Regions from separate parts of the Vibrio cidicii genome, predicted to be linked through region 3. Evidence: predicted binding sites of a transcription regulator. Region 3 holds the regulator's gene; each other region holds the start of a gene.
The links. The regulator CRP, encoded in region 3, controls carbon source genes, mostly activating them, when cyclic AMP is high. The targets are predictions, from matches to a motif close to TGTGANNNNNNTCACA.

Region 1: EWA64_RS16030 (glycogen/starch/alpha-glucan phosphorylase) is a predicted target of CRP. The motif match lies at 3,601-3,616, and genes of this name have one in related genera.
Region 2: EWA64_RS05355 (NupC/NupG family nucleoside CNT transporter) is a predicted target of CRP. The motif match lies at 3,168-3,183, and genes of this name have one in related genera.
Region 4: EWA64_RS13085 (CidA/LrgA family protein) is a predicted target of CRP. The motif match lies at 4,366-4,381, and genes of this name have one in related genera.

Annotation. Positions count from the first base shown of each region.
Region 1 is NZ_CP035922.1:91,317-97,046, forward strand. It holds gene malQ (4-alpha-glucanotransferase) at 1-831, opposite strand, end outside; gene EWA64_RS16030 (glycogen/starch/alpha-glucan phosphorylase) at 971-3,424, opposite strand; gene malT (HTH-type transcriptional regulator MalT) at 3,977-5,730, shown strand, end outside.
Region 2 is NZ_CP035921.1:957,922-963,651, reverse strand. It holds gene EWA64_RS05375 (putative bifunctional diguanylate cyclase/phosphodiesterase) at 1-211, opposite strand, end outside; gene prfC (peptide chain release factor 3) at 548-2,137, shown strand; gene EWA64_RS05365 (DUF5363 family protein) at 2,226-2,363, shown strand; gene EWA64_RS05360 (TatD family hydrolase) at 2,350-3,123, shown strand; gene EWA64_RS05355 (NupC/NupG family nucleoside CNT transporter) at 3,329-4,591, shown strand; gene deoC (deoxyribose-phosphate aldolase) at 5,167-5,730, shown strand, end outside.
Region 3 is NZ_CP035921.1:2,001,965-2,007,694, reverse strand. It holds gene EWA64_RS10190 (phosphoribulokinase) at 28-897, shown strand; gene crp (cAMP-activated global transcriptional regulator CRP) at 1,140-1,772, shown strand; gene EWA64_RS10180 (DUF1338 domain-containing protein) at 1,846-2,637, opposite strand; gene astD (succinylglutamate-semialdehyde dehydrogenase) at 2,818-4,275, opposite strand; gene astA (arginine N-succinyltransferase) at 4,293-5,312, opposite strand; gene EWA64_RS10165 (aspartate aminotransferase family protein) at 5,412-5,730, opposite strand, start outside.
Region 4 is NZ_CP035921.1:2,606,842-2,612,571, forward strand. It holds gene nagE (N-acetylglucosamine-specific PTS transporter subunit IIBC) at 1-234, shown strand, start outside; gene glnS (glutamine--tRNA ligase) at 461-2,131, shown strand; gene fcrX (ferric iron uptake transcriptional regulator FcrX) at 2,244-2,693, opposite strand; gene EWA64_RS13075 (DUF4442 domain-containing protein) at 2,888-3,391, shown strand; gene EWA64_RS13080 (LysR family transcriptional regulator) at 3,388-4,278, opposite strand; gene EWA64_RS13085 (CidA/LrgA family protein) at 4,382-4,816, shown strand; gene EWA64_RS13090 (LrgB family protein) at 4,830-5,519, shown strand; gene fldA (flavodoxin FldA) at 5,563-5,730, opposite strand, start outside.

The DNA.
Region 1 (5,730 bases), on a different replicon from region 3:
GTGCGATTCACGCACTTTTTGCAGGCGCTGCTGGAACTCTGCGCTGCCGACTTTTTGCTGCGCTTGCGCACTTAGGGCAAACTCAGGTACGGAACTCACATCGATGTACAGAATGTTCAGCCAGCGGCGAGAAGATGGGCTGTATGGGCTAGCCCCTTCAGGGTTGGCTGGGAAAAGTGAGTGGATTGGGTTTAGACCAATGAAATCACCGCCACGCGAAGCGATGTCGCTAACCAGTTGTTTCAGATCGCCAAAATCACCGATACCCCAGTTATGCTGAGTGCGCAGGGTGTAAAGCTGAATGCTTGGCCCCCAAAGTTTCTTGCCGTGCTCCAGCGAACCTTGTTTGAAACACGCGCGTGGCGTTTTGATCAGCGTCATTTCATAAGGCGCTTTGCGACGCTTACGACTGACATACAATTTGTGATAACCCCACGCCAAATCTTTTGGCAGTGCAAACACTAGAGGGCCACCCTCGGCACGCTCGTCACGCACAATTTGTGATTGAAGATAGCCTTCCAGTACCTCTCCTTGCTCGGTTTCTAAGCGCCAGTTGAACTCGCTTTCACGCGCGCTCACGCCAAGGTTAAGCTCAACCTCAACCGCATCACCGTCACGTAGAACCAAAACAGGGGCCAATACGTCTTTCTTGTGCATTCTTTCAGCAGATGCCAGTAGTTTTTCGTCGCTGCTGGTGTCGTAGCCAAGCGAAGTCAACAGGCGGCGAAGCGTTTCATCGGAAACGTACGCTTCATCTCCCCAAGCGCTGACGTAGCTATCGGCTAATCTTGCCATCTCTGCGACTTTCTTTAATGCTGTTTGTTCTTTCATCGCTTTCTCCGAAGGTACTTCTCAAGCCTTCAATGTAGGGTTTTATTGCTGCAATTAGTGTTGTTATTTAATTCTTAGATAAACAACCAAGTCGTGGATAAACAACCAAGGCAGCCGTTGGCTACCTTGGTTATTTTGCTTAACGGTGAACCGCTTCGAGTTTCCAGATGTTGTTCACGTAGTCACGAATTGAGCGGTCTGAGCTAAACTTGCCAACCAAGGCGGTGTTCAAAATCGCTTTCTTCGCCCAACCCGCTGGGTCACGGTACTGTTTGTCCATCGCTTCATGCGCTTGCACGTAAGAGGCGAAGTCAGCCAAGCAGAGGTATGGGTCGCCGCCATCAAGCAGGCTGTCGTAAGTGGCGCGCAGCAGACCAGGTTGACCCGGAGTGAACTCCTCACCCAGCAGCAGATCCATTGATGCTTTGAGTAGCGGATCGGCGTGGTAGTAATCAAACGGGTTGTACCCTTTCGCTTTCAGCGCTTCAACACCATCCACTTCCAAACCGAAGATGTAGATGTTGTCATCGCCCACTTCTTCGCGGATCTCCACGTTCGCGCCGTCCATGGTACCGATGGTCAGTGCACCGTTAAGCGCCATCTTCATGTTGCCGGTACCAGATGCTTCTTTACCTGCTGTTGAGATTTGCTCAGAAACGTCTGCCGCTGGAATGATGATTTCCGCCATGCTGACACGGTAGTCAGGGATGAAAACCACTTTCAGCTTGTTGCCGATACGTGGATCATTGTTGACCTTCTCTGCAATCTTGTTGATAGCAAAGATGATCTCTTTCGCTAAGTGGTAACCCGGCGCCGCTTTGGCTGCAAAGAACACCACGCGAGGCGCCATGTCGAAGTTCGCATCGTTCAGTAGACGATGATACAGAGACAGGATGTGCAGCATGTTGAGATGCTGACGCTTGTACTCATGCAGACGTTTGATCTGTACGTCGAAGATCGCATTGGTATCTAGCTCGATACCCATGTTCTCTTTCACCCACTTGGCCAAACGCTCTTTGTTGGCTTTCTTAACCGCCATGTATTGCTTCTGGAACTTGGCGTCATCGGCAAACTTGGCAATGCCTTCTAGCTGCTCAAGATGAGCTGGCCACTCCGTGCCAATCTTCTCAGAGATCAGCGCAGACAAACCTGGGTTACAGAACTTCAACCAGCGACGTGGCGTCACACCGTTGGTCACGTTTTGCAGGCGGGTTGGGTACAGTTCGTTGAACTCTGGGAACAGGTCACGTTTAACCAGCTCTGAGTGCAGCGCTGCAACGCCGTTGACCGCATAAGAGCCAATCACACACAAGTTCGCCATGCGCACCATACGGTGGAAGCCTTCTTGAATGATCGACAGTTTTTGCTGTTTCGCCACATCACCCGGCCATTTGGCACGAACTTCTTGCAAGAAGCGGTGGTTGATCTCGTAAATGATCTCCATGTGACGCGGCAGCAGGTGCTGAATCAACGACTCGCTCCACGTTTCCAGTGCTTCAGGCAGTAGTGTGTGGTTGGTGTAAGCGAAGGTTTTTGAGCTGATTGCCCACGCTTCATCCCAAGTCAGACCTTTTTCGTCGATCAGAATGCGCATTAGCTCAGGGATAGCGATGGTTGGGTGCGTATCGTTAAGCTGAATGGTTTCAAATTTTGCCAGATCCGCCAGCGCGTGACCCGCCGCTTCGTGGCGACGCAGAATGTCACGTACCGATGCAGCGCTGTGGAAGTATTGCTGCATCAGACGCAGTGTCTTGCCTTTTTCGTGGTTGTCGTTCGGGTACAACACTTTGGTGATGTTGCCCGCGTCGATCAATGCGTGCTGCGCTTCAAAGTAGTTGCCGTTGTTAAAGCTCTCTAGCGAGAATGGGGCGATCGCCTGACATTCCCACAAACGCAGCGGATAAACGGTGTCACTCTCGTAACCAACGATAGGCAGATCCCACGGCATCGCTTTCACATGCATGCCCGGTACCCAACGGCGTTTCTCTTTGCCATCTTCTTGGTACGCTTCCACATGGCCGTAGAAACCGATCTGTTGCGCCAGTTCAGGACGCGCTACTTCCCATGGGTAACCTTCAACACCACACCAAGCATCAGGGGCTTCTTTTTGACGGCCATTTTCAAAAGATTGTTTGAACAGTCCGTACTCGTAGTGCAGACCGTAACCCACGGTTGGGAATTCTTGCGCAGCCAGCGAGTCCATAAAACACGCCGCGAGACGACCAAGACCACCGTTACCCAGAGAAGGGTCACGCTCTTCTTCCAGCAGATCCGTCAGGTTTTGACCAAGCTCTGCCATCGCCTCTGTGATCTGCTCATACAGACCTAAGCTGATGAGGTTGTTACCGGTTAAACGGCCAATCAGGAATTCTAGAGAAAGATAGTTAACGCTCTTAGCTTGAAGAATTTTCTTGTCGGTTTCGGTAGCAAGTAAGTCGAAAGTCGTCAGCTCCGCGAGCGCACGACCCATCGCCAGATACCAAGCGCGGCTATCGGCGTTTTCTAGAGTGTGGGCGTAAGTTGCTGAGAGGTGTTTTTTGACACTTTCTTGGAACGACACTTTGTCGAACTGTTTTTGTTGAGTAGGTTTCATTAGAGAAATCTCACCTTTGGTTCTAATCCATCTGCGGTACATCGTGCATGGATGGCAATGAATAAACATCCTCCCATTTTTGGGCCTTTACGGGAGGAGGGGTCAGGGCGTAGAGGGGGGACCAGCGATGAGTTAGTGATCTGTCTCTCACCAATCAACCTCAGCAACCAGATTGCAGTGACCAAGATCACAGCCATCACTCAATCACCTTAAAAGAGAAACATGACGCTGTGATTGACAGGCAATTTTCTAAAATCCATTTATGTAAAACCGATCACAATAAATTTTCCAACAATGGAAAATATTACAAAATGTTGCGCAGCCACATTTAAATCTAGACTGAAAATAGAGATTAATATTGATAGAGTTCACAAAAACGGGGCGTAGTTGGCGTGAAAAGCATCAGCTCTTGAGAATTAGGAAGTGGATCAAAGTCTTTCGTCTTTTGTTTAACGTAACATGCCGGACAAATCGAGCAAATTGACTAATTTTTGTTCGCCCGTTTTTACGGTGTCCTCACTGCGGGCACCGCCAAAATAAGGACAGTTAACGATGTGGATTCCTTCTAAACTCACGCGCCCAGGACGACTGCATAACGCCATTGTGCGTCCCAGAGTGCTGGATCTGCTACAGCAAGCACCACACTACAAATTGGTGCTGTTTCGCTCGCCTGCAGGTTACGGAAAAACCACCATGGCCGCGCAGTGGTTAGCCGATAAAACGCATGTCGGTTGGTACAGTGTCGACGACAGTGATAACGATGGCTTCCGCTTTGTAAACTATCTGCTGCAAGCGCTGAATAAAGCCACCAATGGCCAGTGCGCCAACGCGCTCAAACAGGCCGAAAAACGCCAATTTTCCTCGCTCCGTTCACTCTTTAGTGACGTATTCTCGGAGATGAGCGATTTTCATCAAGAGTGCTACGTGGTGTTGGATGACTATCACGTCATTACCAATGACGAGATCCACGAGGCGATGCGCTTTTTCCTCAAACACATGCCGGATAACGTCACCCTAGTGGTGACTAGCCGCGCCAATCCGCCACTCGGTACCGCCAATTTGCGCGTGCGCGATCTGATGATTGAGATTGGCAATGAGATGCTCGCCTTTGACACCGAAGAGACCACGCGCTTCTTTAATCAGCGCGTTAGCGACGGAATAGACGAAGATACCGCCAATAACCTCCGTATTTACGTTGAAGGTTGGCCATCGGCGCTGCAATTGATCGCGCTGCAAGCGCAGCACCAAAAGCGCACCTTGGCGCAATCGGCTGAATCGGTCTCGCATTTTAACCACGCTCACTTGTGGGATTATCTGGTGGAAGAGGTTTTTGATCTGCTCGATAAAGAGACGCGTCAGTTTCTGATGCAAGTGTCGGTGCTCGATCATTTCAACGATGAACTGGTCTATGCACTCACCCAGCGCGAAGACGCGCTAGGCATGATTGAATCGCTCAACCGTTATGGCCTGTTTATCTATCCGCTGGAGGGGGAACAAAACTGGTTCCGCTTCCACAATCTGTTTGGCGAGTTTTTGTCGCACGAACGTCAGGCGCGCATCCCGCAGCAAGAGCAAGATCTCAACCGCAACGCGGCGATCGCTTGGCTCAAACAGAAGATGCCCCATCAAGCGCTGCGTCATGCACAGCGCGCCTACGACGGCGAATTGGTGGCGGAGATCCTCAACGAGTACGGCTGGAAAATGTTCCACCAAGGTGAGCTCTCAACCTTAGAAGCGGCGATCAACTTGCTCGATAAAGATTTGCTGTTTAGCGACCCCAAACTGACCATGCTGCGCGCTTGGCTGGCACAAAGTCAGCACCGCTACAATCAAGTCGGTACCTTGCTCGCCGAAGCGGAAAATGAGCACACAAAACGCAATATTGACCTCGACATTCAATATCAGGGCCAAGCCAATGCGCTGCTGGCGCAAGTGGCAATCAATAACAATGAACCGCAAAAAGCGCTGGAGCTTGCCGAACTGGCACTGAGTCAGCTTGATAGCACTATCTATCGCAGCCGTATTGTCGCCACTTCCGTGGTCGGCGAAGTCAACCACGTGATTGGCTGCTTGGACCGTGCGCTGCCGATGATGCAACAAACCGAGAAGCTGGCGCGTCAGTACCAAGTGTACCATCAGGCGCTGTGGGCAATTTTGCAGCAAAGTGAAATTCTCATCGCGCAGGGTTATGTGCAAGCGGCATTCGAACTGCAAGATTCGGCGTTCAAATTGATTGAAGATCAGCAGTTGCAACACGTACCGCTGCACGAGTTTTTGCTACGCATCCGGGCGCAAGTGCTGTGGTG
Region 2 (5,730 bases), 1.0 Mb from region 3:
GCAGGTGGTTCAAGTGGTATGCGGCTTGGCTGGCGTTGGAATAATTTTGCATCAACTTAAACTGATAGTGCTCTTCGATGCGCCGCTGCTCCTGATGGAGATCAACCAGAATATGGTACAAGCTAAAACACAGGCCAAGAACAACCGAAACCAGAAACACGGTTCGTGCCTGCTTAAAAGCTAAAGAATGTACTTTTTTATTTTTTAGCATACCGTCAACCAATCCTTCTTACTTCTATAGTTATAGAACATATAGCCAAGTAACCCAAAATACTTGAACGAGATAAAATCGTTTGTGTTGCTACACATAGATGTTGAAAAATCGAGTCGTCATGATGGAAATTTCTCACAGGCAGAGCGTTGAGTGCTTTTTGAACGCACGGCACTTTGCTGTCCAGAGTTGCCGATTGGCGAATAATAAGCGAGAATACCGCGCAAAATTGAATCTACCTCAGGAAGGGGCGCCGCAGATAGCAATCTGCAGGGTTATTGAGCAAAAGCGATAGCCGCCCGTTTCCCGTCCAGAACACACAAGAAGATCAGTGTCATGTCAAATGCTCCATTTTTGAGCGAAGTTGCCAAGCGCAGAACGTTCGCTATTATCTCGCACCCGGATGCGGGTAAAACCACCATTACAGAAAAAGTCCTGTTATTCGGACGTGCTATTCAGACTGCTGGTACCGTGAAAGGCCGCGGCTCAAGCCAGCATGCCAAATCCGACTGGATGGAAATGGAGAAAGAACGTGGCATCTCGGTGACCACTTCTGTGATGCAGTTTCCTTACAATGACTGCTTGGTCAACCTGCTTGATACTCCGGGACACGAAGACTTCTCGGAAGATACCTATCGTACGCTGACTGCCGTTGACTCGTGCTTGATGGTGATCGACGCCGCCAAAGGTGTTGAAGATCGAACGCGTAAGCTGATGGAAGTTACTCGCCTGCGTGATACACCGATCGTCACCTTCATGAACAAACTGGACCGCGATATTCGTGATCCGATGGAACTGCTGGACGAAGTTGAAAGCGAACTCAATATCGCTTGTGCGCCTGTCTCTTGGCCAATCGGCTGTGGTAAAGAGTTTAAAGGTGTCTATCACATTCACCGCGATGAAACGATTTTGTACGCCACTGGTCACGGCCACACGATCCAAGAAGAGCGCATTATCAAAGGATTAGACAATCCAGAGCTGGATACTGAAATTGGTGCTGATCTGGCTGAGCAACTGCGTGAAGAGCTTGAATTGGTGCTGGGTGCTTCGCATGAATTTGATCTTGAGATGTTCCTCAAAGGCGAACTGACGCCGGTTTTCTTTGGTACCGCTTTAGGTAACTTTGGTGTTGACCACATGCTGGATGGCCTGACTCAATGGGCGCCTGCGCCACTGCCGCGTATGGCCAATGAGCGTCAGGTGGAAGCAACCGAAGACAAATTCACTGGGTTCGTGTTTAAGATCCAAGCGAATATGGATCCGAAACACCGTGACCGCATCGCTTTCATGCGCATTGTATCTGGTACTTACAACCAAGGGATGAAAATGAACCATGTTCGCCTTGGGAAACAGATTAATATTTCGGATGCCGTGACCTTTATGGCGGGAGACCGTTCTCGTGCTGAGGATGCCTACGCCGGTGACATCATTGGTTTGCACAACCACGGCACAATTCAAATCGGTGACACCTTTACTCAAGGTGAAACACTGAAGTTCTCGGGTATTCCCAACTTTGCCCCAGAACTGTTCCGTCGTATTCGTCTACGCGATCCTCTAAAGCAAAAACAACTGCTCAAAGGGCTGGTTCAGCTGTCTGAAGAAGGTGCAGTACAGGTATTCCGCCCGCTGCAAAACAACGATTTGATAGTCGGCGCGGTCGGTGTGCTGCAGTTTGACGTGGTGGTGGCGCGTTTGAAATCAGAATACAACGTGGAGGCGATCTACGAGGGGGTAAACGTTGCTACGGCTCGTTGGGTTGAATGTGCGGATGCGAAGAAACTCGATGAGTTCCAACGTAAGAACCAAGCTAACCTAGCGCTGGATGGCGGTGACAATCTTACCTACATCGCGCCAACCATGGTCAACTTGAACTTAGCCAAAGAACGCTTCCCTGAGGTAGAGTTCCGCGCCACACGTGAGCACTAAGCGCTGAGTGATTGAGAATTGTCGCCCTGGGTTTGCAGCCCGGGGCGCTTTTTTATATGGTGCGTAAAACAGTGTGGAGATGATGAGTATGCAGTGGTTGAAAAAGTGGTTAAAGCGCTATGACGATTGGTGTCGAGAGCTTGGTTTAACGCCGGAGCAAAAGCGCAGTTGTGTACCCTACAAGCAAGATCCTGCGCGAGAACGCCGTAACAATGACGCTGTTTGATAGTCACTGCCACCTCGATTTTCCGGTGTTTGAGACCGACTTTTCGCATATCTTGCAATCTGCTCAGCACGTGGGCGTGAAGCGATTCCTCATTCCTTCCGTTGGTCCGGAAAATTGGTTGCGAGTCGCTGAGCTGTCATCGCAACATCCAGAGATTTACTACGCACTCGGCTTGCACCCTTATTTCTTAAACGCTGACTATACGCTCTACCAAACACAACTGATGGCACGATTGGATGCGCGTCCGACGCGCTGTGTCGCCATTGGTGAATGTGGGCTAGATTTTGCCATTAAGGTTAACCCTGCCTTACAAGAAGAAGCGTTGCGGTGGCAATTTGAGTTAGCGAGGCAGTATGGTCTGCCGGTTATTTTACATGGCCGTAAGGCGCATAATCGCCTGATCCAGATGGTCAAAGCTGCTCAGTTGCCTAAAGGGGGCGTACTGCATGCATTCTCTGGCAGTTATGAACAAGGGATGGAGTGGCTGAGATTGGGCTTCTCGCTCGGTATTGGCGGCACAATCACCTATCCGCGCGCCAACAAAACTCGCCAAGCGGTGGCGAAACTGCCGCTTGAGCATCTGCTTTTGGAAACCGACGCACCAGATATGCCACTGAGTGGTTATCAGGGTGTGGTAAATACGCCATCACAAATAGTTAACATCTTGACTATACTCTGTGAGTTGAGAAATCAGACAAAGCAAACGGTTGCTTCGCAACTTTGGAAAAATAGCAATTCGCTGTTCTCTATCTGTGAATGAAATCTAACATTCCCGCTCAAACAATATGGCGTTTTATATATTATTGTGAAGATACTCACAAACAAAAGTGAATTTGCACCGAGTCTGATGGGAAAGTGTGAAGGTGGCATTACTTTAATTGTTGAGGCGTGAGTATAATTGCCTCCGCTTTATAGCTCCATTTTGTAACACGCCAATAAATAACTTAATAAGGAAGTCATAAACTATGAGCCTGTTTATGAGCCTAGTCGGCATGGCAGTATTGCTAGGAATTGCATTCTTACTGTCTGACAACCGCAAAGCTATCAATCTAAGAACTGTGGGTGGCGCTTTTGCTATCCAATTTATCATCGGTGGTTTCGTTCTTTACGTACCATGGGGTCGTGATCTACTAGCAGGTTTCTCTGCTGGTGTTCAAAGCGTTATCGACTTCGGTAAAGACGGTACTGGTTTCTTGTTCGGCAGCCTAGTTAACTTCTCAGTTGACGGTATCGGCTTTATTTTTGCCTTCCAAGTACTACCAACACTGATTTTCTTCTCAGCACTTATCTCTGTACTTTACTACATTGGTGTGATGCAGTGGGTTATCAAGATCCTTGGTGGTGGCCTGCAGAAAGCTCTTGGTACGTCTCGCGCCGAGTCAATGTCTGCTGCTGCAAACATCTTCGTAGGTCAAACTGAAGCGCCACTTGTGGTTCGTCCGTTTGTTCCTCACATGACGCAATCTGAACTGTTTGCCGTAATGTGTGGTGGTCTTGCTTCTGTTGCTGGTGGTGTACTAGCTGGTTACGCATCAATGGGTGTGCCACTAGAGTACCTTGTAGCAGCATCATTCATGGCGGCACCGGGTGGTCTACTGTTCGCAAAAATCATCAAACCTGAAGTTGATACGCCAAAAGAAGATCTTGGCGCTGAGATCGACGGCGGTGACGACAAGCCTGCAAACGTAATCGATGCAGCTGCTGGCGGCGCATCTGTTGGTCTGCAACTTGCACTGAACGTAGGTGCAATGCTATTGGCATTCATCGGTTTGATCGCTCTGATCAACGGTATCCTTGGTGGTGTTGGTGGTTGGTTCGGTATGCCTGAACTGACGCTAGAAATCATCCTAGGCTACATTTTCTCTCCACTTGCATTCCTAATTGGTGTGCCATGGGAAGAAGCAACACTAGCGGGTTCTTTCATCGGTCAAAAACTGGTGGTGAACGAGTTCGTTGCGTACCTAAACTTTGTTCCTTACGTTGGTGAGAACGCACAAGTTGTTGCGGCAACGGGTGCAGTGATGTCTACTAAGACTGCTGCAATCATCTCTTTCGCTCTGTGTGGTTTTGCGAACCTTTCTTCTATCGCAATTCTACTGGGTGGTCTAGGTGGCCTAGCGCCAAACCGCCGTCACGACATCGCTCGTATGGGTGTTAAAGCGGTTGCAGCGGGTACGCTATCTAACCTGATGGCGGCGACCATCGCTGGCTTCTTCCTGTCTTTCTAAGTTAGTTAAGAGACAGTATTTATAGACGCCGTTTAATTTCGCCCCGTAGCAAGAGATTGCTGCGGGGCGTTTTCAGTTTTTGCGCCACAGTGAATGAAATGGACTCTGTGAGAGCGAATCGTCATGGGCGTCGAGGCTGAGTTTTTTTGAGATACAAACCGTTTGCGCTCTATTTGGTGCTACAGTTTTGCGATGAATATCTATAATGTAGTAATCACAGAAGAGGGACGAGGCAGGACGTTTCATCGCTCATCTGAATAGATATGTTTTGGGCAAATGAATTGCCCGATACTCTCTGCCTTGGTTAGCTAAGCTGATAGAGTGGGTGGCGCCAAGTGCAGATAAAAAGACACCGCAATCATAGATTGTTGTGCCATAGGCCAAATTGGTACTGTGCGGTGACAAGGATAGCAATTGGCAAGTAATGACTGCCGAGTCTTCAGGGAACCAAGTCCGTTCATCAATGACTGTTTAGCAAAGACCTTTTTACTGAGTTGCTGTTTGCTTTTGAGGTGAGCAGAAACAGGGAAAAGGGGCTGAGTAGTAAAATTTTTGAATATTGATCGGAGATAGAAATGAGCGATTTAAAAGCAGCAGCACTACGTGCACTGAAACTTATGGACCTAACCACGCTAAATGACGATGACACGGATGCGAAAGTCATCAAGCTTTGTCATGACGCCAAAACGCCTGTAGGTAACACGGCTGCGATCTGTATTTACCCTCGCTTTATTCCTATTGCTAAGAAGACACTTCGTGAGCAAGGTACACCAGAGGTTCGCATTGCGACAGTAACCAACTTCCCACACGGTAACGACGATATCGCTATCGCTGTGGCAGAAACCAAAGCTGCAGTTGCTTACGGTGCCGATGAAGTTGACGTTGTTTTTCCATACCGCGCGCTGATCGCTGGTGATGAAAAAGTCGGCTTTGAACTGGTTAAGCAATGTAAAGAAGCCTGTGGCAATATTCTTCTGAAAGTGATCATCGAAACCGGTGAGCTCAAAGAAGAAGCACTGATTAAGAAAGCATCGCAAATCTGTATTGAAGCGGGTGCCGATTTTATCAAAACCTCAACGGGTAAAGTGCCAGTCAACGCAACCCCAGAATATGCACGTATGATGCTCGAAGTTATTCGT
Region 3 (5,730 bases):
GTAAGTACTACAACGACAGGGTTTGTCATGTCAGCAAAGCATCCAATCATCGCCGTCACAGGTTCGTCCGGTGCCGGCACGACGACAACGTCAGAAGCATTTCGCAAAATGTTCAATATGATGTCCATCAAGCCAGCTTGGATTGAAGGGGACAGTTTTCACCGTTTCACTCGCCCAGAGATGGACGTTGAGATCCGTAAAGCGCGCGAGCAAGGTCGACACATCAGCTACTTTGGACCACAAGCCAACGATTTTCCTGCCCTGTCGGAGTTTTTCCGTCAGTACGGCAAATCGGGCACTGGCGAAGTGCGCCGTTATCTGCACACCTTTGACGAAGCCGTGCCTTACAACCAAATGCCCGGTACCTTCACACCCTGGCAAAAGCTGCCCGAAAACACCGATGTGCTTTTCTATGAGGGGCTGCACGGCGGGGTGGTTGATGGTGAAGTCAACGTTGCGCAGCACGTGGACTTTTTGATCGGCATGGTACCGATCGTCAACTTGGAATGGATTCAAAAATACGTGCGCGATACGCGTGATCGCGGTCATTCGCGCGAAGCGGTAATGGATTCGATTGTGCGTTCAATGGACGACTATCTCAACTACATCACCCCGCAATTTTCACGCACTCACATTAACTTTCAGCGCGTGCCGACGGTGGATACGTCCAACCCACTCAATGCCAAAGGTATCCCGAGTTTAGATGAGAGTTTTGTGGTGATTCGCCTGCGCGGCATCAAGAACGTCGACTTCCCCTATCTATTGGCGATGATCGACGGATCCTTTATGTCGCGACACAATACCTTAGTGGTGCCGGGAGGCAAAATGAGTTTCGCTATGGAACTGATTGTACAGCCAATCCTGCAACAACTGATTGAAACAGGCAAAATTGGCTAAAATTTGAGGCCGGTTCACGCTTACTTTTCATACCGTGATCATGTGCACAATTTTGCGTAGAAAATCCCATTCTCGACACGATTAAAATCAAGAAATCGTTTTCGAAAAAGGATACTATTTCAAACCGAAACACAAGATAGCTTGCAGCATCAATCAAGAGCTCTTATTCTAGCAAGTCAATAACAAGGCTTGGCTAAAATATGGATAGCGGCAAGCGTACCCTGCAGAGGAAGTGAGATATTATGGTTCTAGGTAAACCTCAAACCGACCCAACACTAGAGTGGTTTCTTTCACACTGTCATATTCATAAGTACCCTTCAAAAAGCACGCTGATCCACGCGGGCGAAAAAGCAGAAACTTTGTACTACATCGTGAAAGGTTCTGTTGCCGTGCTTATCAAAGACGAAGAAGGTAAAGAAATGATTCTTTCTTACCTGAACCAAGGTGACTTTATCGGTGAGCTAGGCTTGTTTGAAGAAGGCCAAGAGCGTACTGCTTGGGTTCGTGCAAAATCTCCTTGTGAAGTGGCTGAAATTTCATTCAAGAAATTCCGTCAGTTAATCCAAGTCAATCCAGACATTCTTATGCGCTTGTCGGCGCAGATGGCAAGTCGCCTACAAGTGACCAGCCAGAAAGTCGGAGACTTGGCGTTCTTGGACGTGACTGGCCGTATCGCTCAGACACTGCTGAACCTAGCAAAACAGCCTGATGCGATGACGCACCCAGATGGCATGCAGATCAAGATCACTCGTCAAGAGATTGGTCAGATTGTTGGTTGTTCACGTGAAACCGTTGGCCGCATTCTGAAAATGCTGGAAGAGCAGAACCTGATCTCTGCGCACGGCAAAACCATTGTTGTTTACGGGACTCGTTAATTTCACGCCAGAAATCGACGTTCAAATTGCAAAAAGCCACCCTGGGTGGCTTTTTTTGTTCTCGCGATACGTCTTAACCGTTGGTGCTTTCAAAGATCTTATCTGCCGACGCGGCTACAAAGCCTGGGTACAGATCGCCATTTTCCATCGGGTAGCGTTTGGCAAACTCGTAAAAACCACCGGGAATGATTTCACTGCCTTCAATAAACTGCACTGCCACTTTGTCTGCCATCGTGGAAGATTGCTCCAGCAGCACTTCCGGTGTGCCCTTCACTTCACCACCAATTTCATTGATGGTAAAACCCGCTTGACGTAAGTGATCGTTCACACCTTTCACCGAGTCAAATGCTTTGAGCTGATTGACACTGACCGTAAAGTGGTTCGCGCCGTAACCATGCGCCGCCAACCAAGAGGCATATTCACTCTCTTTTGCCAGCGTTTGATAGTCCGCAAAGCTCAACTCCCACAAGCGACCTGCGGAAAGGAACTCGTGGCCTTGCAGTTGGCTCGTATCCACTTGAGCAACCAATTTTTTCACAATCGCTTGCAGCGCCTCTGAGCATTCATCGATTTTCAACGCACTGATAAAGACTTTAGGCTGAGTCGGATCAGGATGCTCAAAATGTTTGGCCACTAATTTTTTGCTTTCAAACAGATAGTCGCCACACGCTTTGTAGCCTAATTCGATAAACGGCTTCGCCAGCGTTTCAATGCCCAGCGGCTCGACGTTAAACGTTCGTAGCGCGATGTGGTCGTTGATCAGGGCTTCATCCTCTTGCAATAGTCGATGCACTTTTGCCGCGGAAGGACACAGGCGTTGAATATAGTCGTTCCATAGCGATTCAAATAACACAGCTGGCGTCATAACGCCTCCTTGTTGTATCGGTTCACATTATCAGAGTATTGGGAGTGGATTGCGGCGGTGCGTGCAGACATCACCGCCGCAATCCTCAACCTGTGACGTTCATTGTTTGAAAGCAAACAAGCCTGCGCGACTCATGGCTCGAAGCGGCGCAGGTCAGAGACCTAAAGGTCGTTATCGTTATTAAAGTTCAACACCCGGGCTGAGCGTGGCGGGCAGTTCCGTTTGCGCCCCTTCCATTGATGCCATTGGGTACGCGCAATAGTCGGCGGCATAGTAAGCACTCGGACGTAAGTTACCCGACGCACCCGGTCCGCCAAATGGCGCATCACCACTAGCACCTGTCAGTTGGCGGTTGCGATTAACAATGCCAGCACGGATGTGATCGACAAAGTACGCCCACTCGTTATCGTCGGTCGAGACTAAGCCAGCCGACAAACCAAAGCGGGTGTCATTCGCCAGCTCAACCGCACGCTCGAGGCCTTGATAGCGCACCACTTGCAGCAGTGGTCCAAAGTACTCTTCATCAGGCAAATCCGCGATATGAGTGACATCAATAATCCCCGGTGAAACAAAGGCGGCCTCGCCCGCTTTGGCTTCAATTAAGCTTTCACCGCCGAGCGACTGCAGATTGGCCTGCGCGTCTAAGATAAAGCGCGCGGCCGCCTGCGAAATTTGTGGCCCCATAAAAGGCGCAGGCTCGGCAAACGGCTGGTCGACTTTAAGCTTTTGCACCGCTTCCACCAGACGAGTAATGAGTGCGTCGCCTTTTTCACCCAACGGCACATACAAACGGCGTGCACAAGTACAGCGCTGACCAGCACTGATAAATGCCGATTGAATGATGGTGTAAACCGTCGCCTCGAGATCGCCGTACTGCTCTGAAATCACCATCGGGTTGTTACCGCCCATTTCCAGTGCCAGCATTTTGCCGGGTTGACCAGCAAACTGACGATGAAGCAGATGACCCGTGTTGGCGCTGCCAGTAAACAGCAGGCCATCGATGCCTTTGGACTGCGACAAGGCAATCCCAGTCTCTTTACCACCTTGTACTAGATTTAGCACGCCACTTGGCAGACCCGCTTCTTGCCACAGTTTCATCGCAAGCTCTCCCGTCCAAGGCGTTTGCTCAGACGGTTTAAACACCACGGTATTGCCAGCTAATAACGCAGGCACAATGTGGCCGTTTGGTAAGTGCGCTGGGAAGTTATACGGGCCAAAGACGGCCATCACACCCAGTGGGCGGTGGCGCAAGACAACTTGGTTGCCCGCCGCTTCTTTTTGCGACTCGCCAGTGCGTTCATGATAAGCGCGGATCGAAATGGCAATTTTGCCTGCCATTGCCGCCGCTTCGGTGCGCGTCTCCCACAGCGGTTTGCCAGTCTCTTTGGCAATCACTTGAGCAATCTCTTCGCTGCGCGCTTTGACACGCTCGGCAAAGGCCAGCACGTAGGCTTCGCGCTCGGCAAACGTGAGCTTCTTCCAACTCAGAAATGCGTGACGCGCCGCTTTCACTGCTTGCTCGACTTGCGGCTCAGTGGCACCTTTGCCACGCCAAACCACTTGGTTGTCATAAGGCGACAAGGAGGTGAACTCTTCGCCTTGCCCTTCTACCCATTCACCTGCAATCCACTGTGTCATCGTCTTTCCCTTAATCATTACTGCGCTAGCATGCGGACGTATTCGCCATCTTCAACCATCAGAGCCTGTGCCACTTTCGGTGACAAAATCACACTGGACGAGGCTTGGTCATAGGCGGCTTTGGCTGCCGTGGCGCGGAAGTTTTCAAATGAGGTATTGGCTATTAAAAAGTCTTGCGAGCTGGAGTGCTCCGCAACGCGCACTTTCGCTCGCACTGAGTGACGTACCGATTCAATATTACGCAGGTCACACTCCACCGTGGGGCCGCCATCAAAGATGTCAACGTAGCCACGGCTGGTAAAACCTTCTTTCTCAAGCAGCTTGAGCGCTGGACGAGTATTTTCATGCACCACGCCGATCACCGCTTGCGCTTCTGGGCTTAGCAAGTTGATGTAAATCGGCAGCTTAGGCATCAAATCGGCGATGAAGCCTTTTTTGCCGATACCAGTGAGGTAATCCGCCATGGTGAAATCGATGGAGAAGAAATGGTCCTGAAGCCATTGCCAAAATGGCGAGTTGCCATTGGCATCCGACACACCACGCATTTCGGCGAAAATGGTTTTCGAGAAGCGATGCGGATGCTCAGCCATCATCAAAAAGCGGCATTTCGACATCAAGCGACCGTTGAGTCCTTCACGGAATTTTTCCCGCAAGAACAAGGTACAAATTTCACTACAACCGGTGTAGTTGTTGCCAAAAGTGAGCAGCTTCACCACATTGTTGACGCCAAGTTTTGGCGAGGAGTGGACAATTTTGCTGATGTGGTACGAGTAAAAAGGCACGTCCCAGCCAATCGCCGCTTCAATACCTGTGGTTCCGGCAACTTCCCCGCTTTCGGCATCAAAGCCGACCATCAGGTAGCCTTCATCGCCCGGCTCACCAACGTTGTGTTTGGCAAAGCTGTATTCAGAGTGTGTAATTCGATTGGTTAACAGTTCTTCATTAACCGGCAGAGATGTAAATCCGTGTCCCGATTCCACTGCACAGGTGTGCAGTGCGTCATAGTCCGACATTGCAATAGGGCGAACAACTAGCATCAATACTCCCTCCAGATGCATAGAAGGCCCTAGGTTTACTACCTAGGAAGTGATGTAGACGCCCGTCGCTTCCTGGACAGGCGTCTGTTTGAGAGGCGTTTAAACCAGAGTGGCGATTGCTTTATCCAGTTTCGCCAAGCCTTCTTCTATTTCTTGTTTGGTAATCACCAGTGATGGGGTGAAACGCACAACGTTCATGCCCGCCACCAGCACCAGCAGTCCCTCTTTACCCGCAGCAACCAAAATGTCGCGTGCACGGCCTTGCCACTCTTCATTGAGCGCCGCGCCGAGCAACAAGCCTTTGCCACGGATTTCAGAGAAAATCTGATATTTATCGTTAATTTTGCTTAGCCCTTCGCGAAACAGTGCTTCGCGCTCTTTCACGCCTTGCAAGGTTTCTGGCTTGGAGACTTCTGAC
Region 4 (5,730 bases), 600 kb from region 3:
GGTGGTCATGAGAACCTCACTAATATCGATGCATGTATCACCCGTCTACGTTTGTCAGTAAAAGATATGAGCATCATTGATGAGAAAACACTTAAAGCATTGGGTGCAATGGGTGTGGTCAAACTGGGTACCAATAACCTGCAAGTTATTCTTGGCCCTCTGGCAGAAATTGTTGCTGGTGAGATGAAAAACATCGGCGTGAACGAAGATTTATCAGAAGTCGTTCTACCTTAATGTCGCGACCTAAAGTGTCATTTTAAGCCTCCTTCGGGAGGCTTTTTCTATTGTTCGTAGCTTTCTCCGCCAGTTGATGGCAAATAATCGCAATTAAGCGCGAGAACGTATTGTCTATTCGTGCAGAATTGTGGATCATTGATAGCAGTTTGCTCTGAATATTATCTTCTTAATTCAGAGCTAAGTTTTCTCTGAACAATACTAAAACAAACTTGAGGTGCTTTAGATGAGTGAAGCTGATGCTCGTCCATCAAACTTTATTCGTCAGATCATTGATAAAGATCTGGCGGATGGCAAACATACGAGTGTGCATACACGATTCCCGCCGGAGCCAAACGGCTACCTGCACATCGGCCATGCAAAATCCATCTGTTTGAATTTTGGTATTGCTCAGGACTACCAGGGTAAATGTAATCTTCGTTTTGATGATACTAACCCTGAGAAAGAAGACATCGAATACGTTGAGTCAATCAAGAATGATGTTAGCTGGTTAGGCTTCGAATGGGATGGTGAGATCTGCTATTCATCAAACTACTTCGACAAGCTTTACCAATATGCAGTGGAACTGATTAACAAAGGCTTAGCGTATGTTGATGAGCTAAGTCCTGAGCAGATCCGCGAATACCGTGGAACGCTGACTGCGCCTGGTAAACCAAGCCCTTACCGTGACCGTTCGGTGGAAGAAAACCTCGCGCTGTTTGAAAAAATGCGTGCTGGTGGTTTTGAAGAAGGTAAGGCGTGCTTGCGTGCCAAGATCGATATGGCTTCGTCCTTTATGGTGATGCGCGATCCGGTTTTGTATCGAGTACGTTTTGCTTCTCACCATCAAACGGGTGACAAGTGGTGTATCTATCCGATGTACGACTTTACCCACTGTATTTCAGATGCGTTGGAAGGGATCACCCACTCTATTTGTACACTGGAGTTTATGGATAACCGTCGCTTGTACGACTGGGTGTTGGAAAACATCACAATTGACTGTCGCCCACATCAATATGAGTTCAGCCGACTGAATCTTGAATACACGGTGATGTCTAAGCGCAAGCTCAACCAATTAGTGACTGAGAAGTTGGTTAATGGTTGGGATGACCCTCGTATGCCGACTATCTCTGGTTTGCGTCGTCGTGGCTTTACCCCAGCGTCAATTCGCGAGTTTTGCAAACGCATCGGTGTCACAAAGCAAGAGAACATGATCGAGTTTAGTTCACTGGAATCTTGTATCCGTGATGATTTGAACGAAAATGCGCCACGTGCGATGGCGGTATTGGATCCGGTTAAACTGGTGATCGAAAACTTCCCTGAAGGCGAAGTGGAAAATCTACTGATTGCGAATCATCCAAACAAAGCCGAAATGGGCGAGCGTGAAGTGCCATTTACACGTGAACTTTGGATTGAACGTGAAGACTTTCGTGAAGAAGCGAACAAAAAGTACAAGCGTTTGGTACTAGGTAAAGAGGTTCGTTTGCGTGGTGCCTACGTGATTCAAGCCGAGCGTGTTGAGAAAGATGCAGAGGGTAACATCACCACTATCTACTGTACTTACGATGTTGATACGTTAGGCAAAAACCCTACAGATGGGCGTAAAGTGAAAGGCGTAATTCACTGGGTGTCAGCAGACAAAGGTGTGCCTGCAGAGATCCGTCTATACGATCGCCTCTTTACTGTGCCAAATCCTGCCGCGGCAGACGATTTTGCTGCTACTATCAATCCAGAGTCACTGACGGTACTGAACGGTTTTGTCGAACCTAGTCTAGTCGAAGCACAAGCGGAGAGAGGTTACCAGTTCGAGCGCATGGGCTACTTCTGCGCGGATAGCAAAGATTCGAGCAAAGAGCACTTAGTCTTTAACCGCACGGTTGGATTACGTGATACTTGGGCAAAGATTGACGCTGAATAACTTCGTTGTTCTGCAAGCATAATAAAAGACCAGCGCAATGCTGGTCTTTTAGTCTCAATGTGTCTAATAAAAAAGCCGACTTTTATTGGTCAGCTTTTATCAACTTTTGCTATCAACTCTTGCGCTTGTGTGCGTCAGGGTTGGTTTTACATGAACCGTCTGCGCATTTACCGTACAAGTATAAACTGTGGTTAGTCAGTTGGACGTTGTACGCGGCGGCGATCTCTTTCTGACGCTCTTCGATGAGGTCATCAGAAAACTCAATCACTTCCCCACAATCAAGACAAACGAGATGGTCGTGATGATGCTGGGTGGAAAGTTCGAAAACCGATTTACCACCTTCAAAGTGATGGCGAGTGACAATACCGGCATCATCGAATTGGTTCAACACCCGATATACTGTCGCAAGACCTATCTCTTCGCCAAGATCAATCAGCTTTTTATAAAGGTCTTCAGCACTGATGTGTTGGCAATCTGGTTGCTGTAGTACTTCTAAAATTTTTAGCCTTGGAAGGGTAACTTTAAGCCCTGCATCCTTAAGCGCTTGGTTGTTGTCTGACATATACTTTCCCGTCGATGATCTGCCGCAGAGTACAGAATTCAATATTCCGATCATTATAGGTGAACCCGTCCTAACAATAAACCACGAACTTCAAAGGGTTACTAGAATCTTTTTGTAAATTGTGGCTGGCTCGCTTATATTGCTCATCAGACCAGTTACAAATTGTTAACAATGGAACTCAAGCAAGGACAGCGATGAACAAGCAACTCGCCAAGATCTATAAACCAGGAGTCGTCAAATTTGCCCTCAATATCTGGCCGCCATTTTGGGGCGCAGGCATACGAATTTTGCGTATTAGCGACGACTTTCGTACCGTCGATATGAAACTTAAACTACGCTGGTGGAATAAAAATGCCAACCGCACCCAATATGGTGGCAGCATTTTTTCTCTCACTGACCCTGTTTACTCACTGATGCTGATGGGCATCTTAGGCGAGGAGTACTATGTGTGGGACAAAGAAGCGAGCATCAATTTTATCAAGCCGGGGCAGAGCGATCTTTTTGCTCAATTCGAGATAACCCAAGCCATGCTGGACGAGATTTATGCCGTAACGCGTCATGGTGACAAGTGCTTTCCCGAGTTTATCATTCATGTCAAAGATGCGAAGGGCTCGGTGGTATCCGAGGTGCATCGTAAGCTGTATGTTCGGAAAAAACCGAAATATCGCGAGCAACTTGAAGAGCAGCAACAGAGTTAGCGATCCGTCGTCAGTACGTAGTCACGACATAGTTGCAGCCAAGCTTCACTGGTTTTTGATAGGTAGCGGTTACGATGCCAAACGACACCTAAACGCCAGTCAATTCCGGGTTGTATTGGTAACACTAATACACCTTCGGTGTGATTTCGTTCGCACAATGGTGCAGGTAAAAAGCACACCCCTGTGCCACTTTTCACCAGTGCGACGAGAAAATCCCACTGACTGCTGCGCGCAGCAACCTGAGGTTCGAATCCTGCTTCATGACAGCGCGAAAAAATGTGCTCACTGAGAGTGAACTCCGATGTGTAAAGGTACAAGGGCTCATTGTAGAGATCGACCCATCGGACATTCTGCTGTGCCTGCCAGTTGCTATTTTCTGGCACAACAGCGTGAATCGGATAGTTGTCCAGTTCAATGCTTTGCAGCTCGCTACTAATCTGTGGTGACAACATGGTCATGGCCACATCGATCTCTCCATTAAGTAAAGCTTGCTCAATTTTACGCCCGCCATACTCAACGACAGTCAGCTCAACGTTTGGGTAGCATTGTCGATATTGGCGAAACAGTCCGGCGTAGAGGTGGCCAACCATAGGGGGGATCCCTAAGCGCAAATGGCCACGTTGTAACTGATCCAGATCCATCAACTCGGCTTCCAGTTCATTCATCTGAGTGAGCACGACTTGGGCTCGCTGATAGACGATCTCACCAGCCTCAGTGAGCCAAAACCGCCTTCCTTCGCGATGCAATAGTGGTTGGCCAAGTTCGCTCTCTAAATTGCGAATCATCTTACTGATGGTTGGCTGGGTAACGAACATTCGCTCGGAAGCCTTAGTGAAGCTTTGCTGTCGCACCAATTCCACAAAATAGCGCAAACCTCTAATGTCCATATCTCCTCGCATAAAAAAGAGTATGCCAAGTTGGCATGAAAATAATAATTTAAAGTCATTTTATGCAGGTTTTGAGCTTGAATACAATGTGATTAATCTCTCTATTTTCAAAGTGAATCACATGGTGAAACTCAAAAATGGCTTAAAAATTTGGCTGCAGGTAGTAATGCTGTCGCTGATCTGGTTTGCGGCGGATACGCTTGTGCGTCTGTTTAACTTGCCACTGCCTGCCAATCTCACTGGCATGCTGCTTTTGCTTCTTTTACTGTTCAGTCGGATGGTCAAGATTGAGTGGCTGCGTCTTGGCGCTAGCTGGCTCTTGGCGGAAATGTTGCTGTTTTTTGTCCCTGCGGTTGTGGTGGTGGTCAACTATCAAGAGATGATGAAGCAAGAGGGGGTGAAAATTGCTTTGGTACTGGTCATCAGCACGTCTCTGGTGATTGCAGTCACCGCTTGGGTGGTGGATAAAACTCATCGCCTAGAGCGCCTTTTAGCCCTACGCAGGCGTCGTGCCTCTTATGTTACAAGAGGGCACTAATATGGAATTGACTATCTCTACTCCCGCTTTGAGTGCAATCTGCTTTGTTTTGACACTTTTGCTCTATTACGCAAGCAAATATCTTTATCGAAGACGGCCTAGCCTATTGTTAATGCCCCTCTTGTTGGCCCCGCTGCTTTTGGTGGTGATGGTGACAGGGTTGCATATTCCTTATCAAACCTATATGGCTGATTCACAGTGGCTACTTTGGTTACTTGGACCTGCGACGGTTGCTTTTGCCATCCCTGTGTACGACAACCGAGTCTTGATTAAGCAGCATTGGCTGTCACTGACAGTGGGTGTGTTGGTGTCGGTGGTTGTCGCGGTCGGCAGTACGGTTGCGTTGGCGCGTTTATTGTCTCTCCCTGAGTTGCTGCAACGCAGTTTAGCAATGCGATCCATTACCACGCCGTTTGCCGTTGAAGCGACCAAAGTCATCGGCGGGCAAAGTGAACTTGCTGCACTGTTTGTCGTCTTGACTGGCGTGATCGGTATGGCTATTGGAGAGATCATTCTGACAAGTTTGGCCATTCGTTCTCGGCTGAGCAAAGGGGCAAGTTTAGGAGCCTCAGCCCATGGCGCGGGTACCGCGAAAGCGTATCAGTTAGGAAGTTCGGAGGGGGTGGTATCCAGTGTGGTCATGATGTTGTCTGGTATGGTGACTGTGCTGCTCGCCCCTTGGATTGGTCACTTGCTTTGGTAAAACGCAAAGCAAAAAAATCCCCTGTCGAAACAGGGGACTGATATCAATCTTCTAGCTCTGCGAGGCACATCTCTTCATAGATCTGCTCAACCCAGTTTTTCACGCGAGACTCGGTCAGTTCTGGCTGACGATCTTCATCGATACAAAGGCCAATGAACTTACTATTGTCGCCTTCAACCAGTGCTTTCGACGCTTCGAACTCATAGCTTTC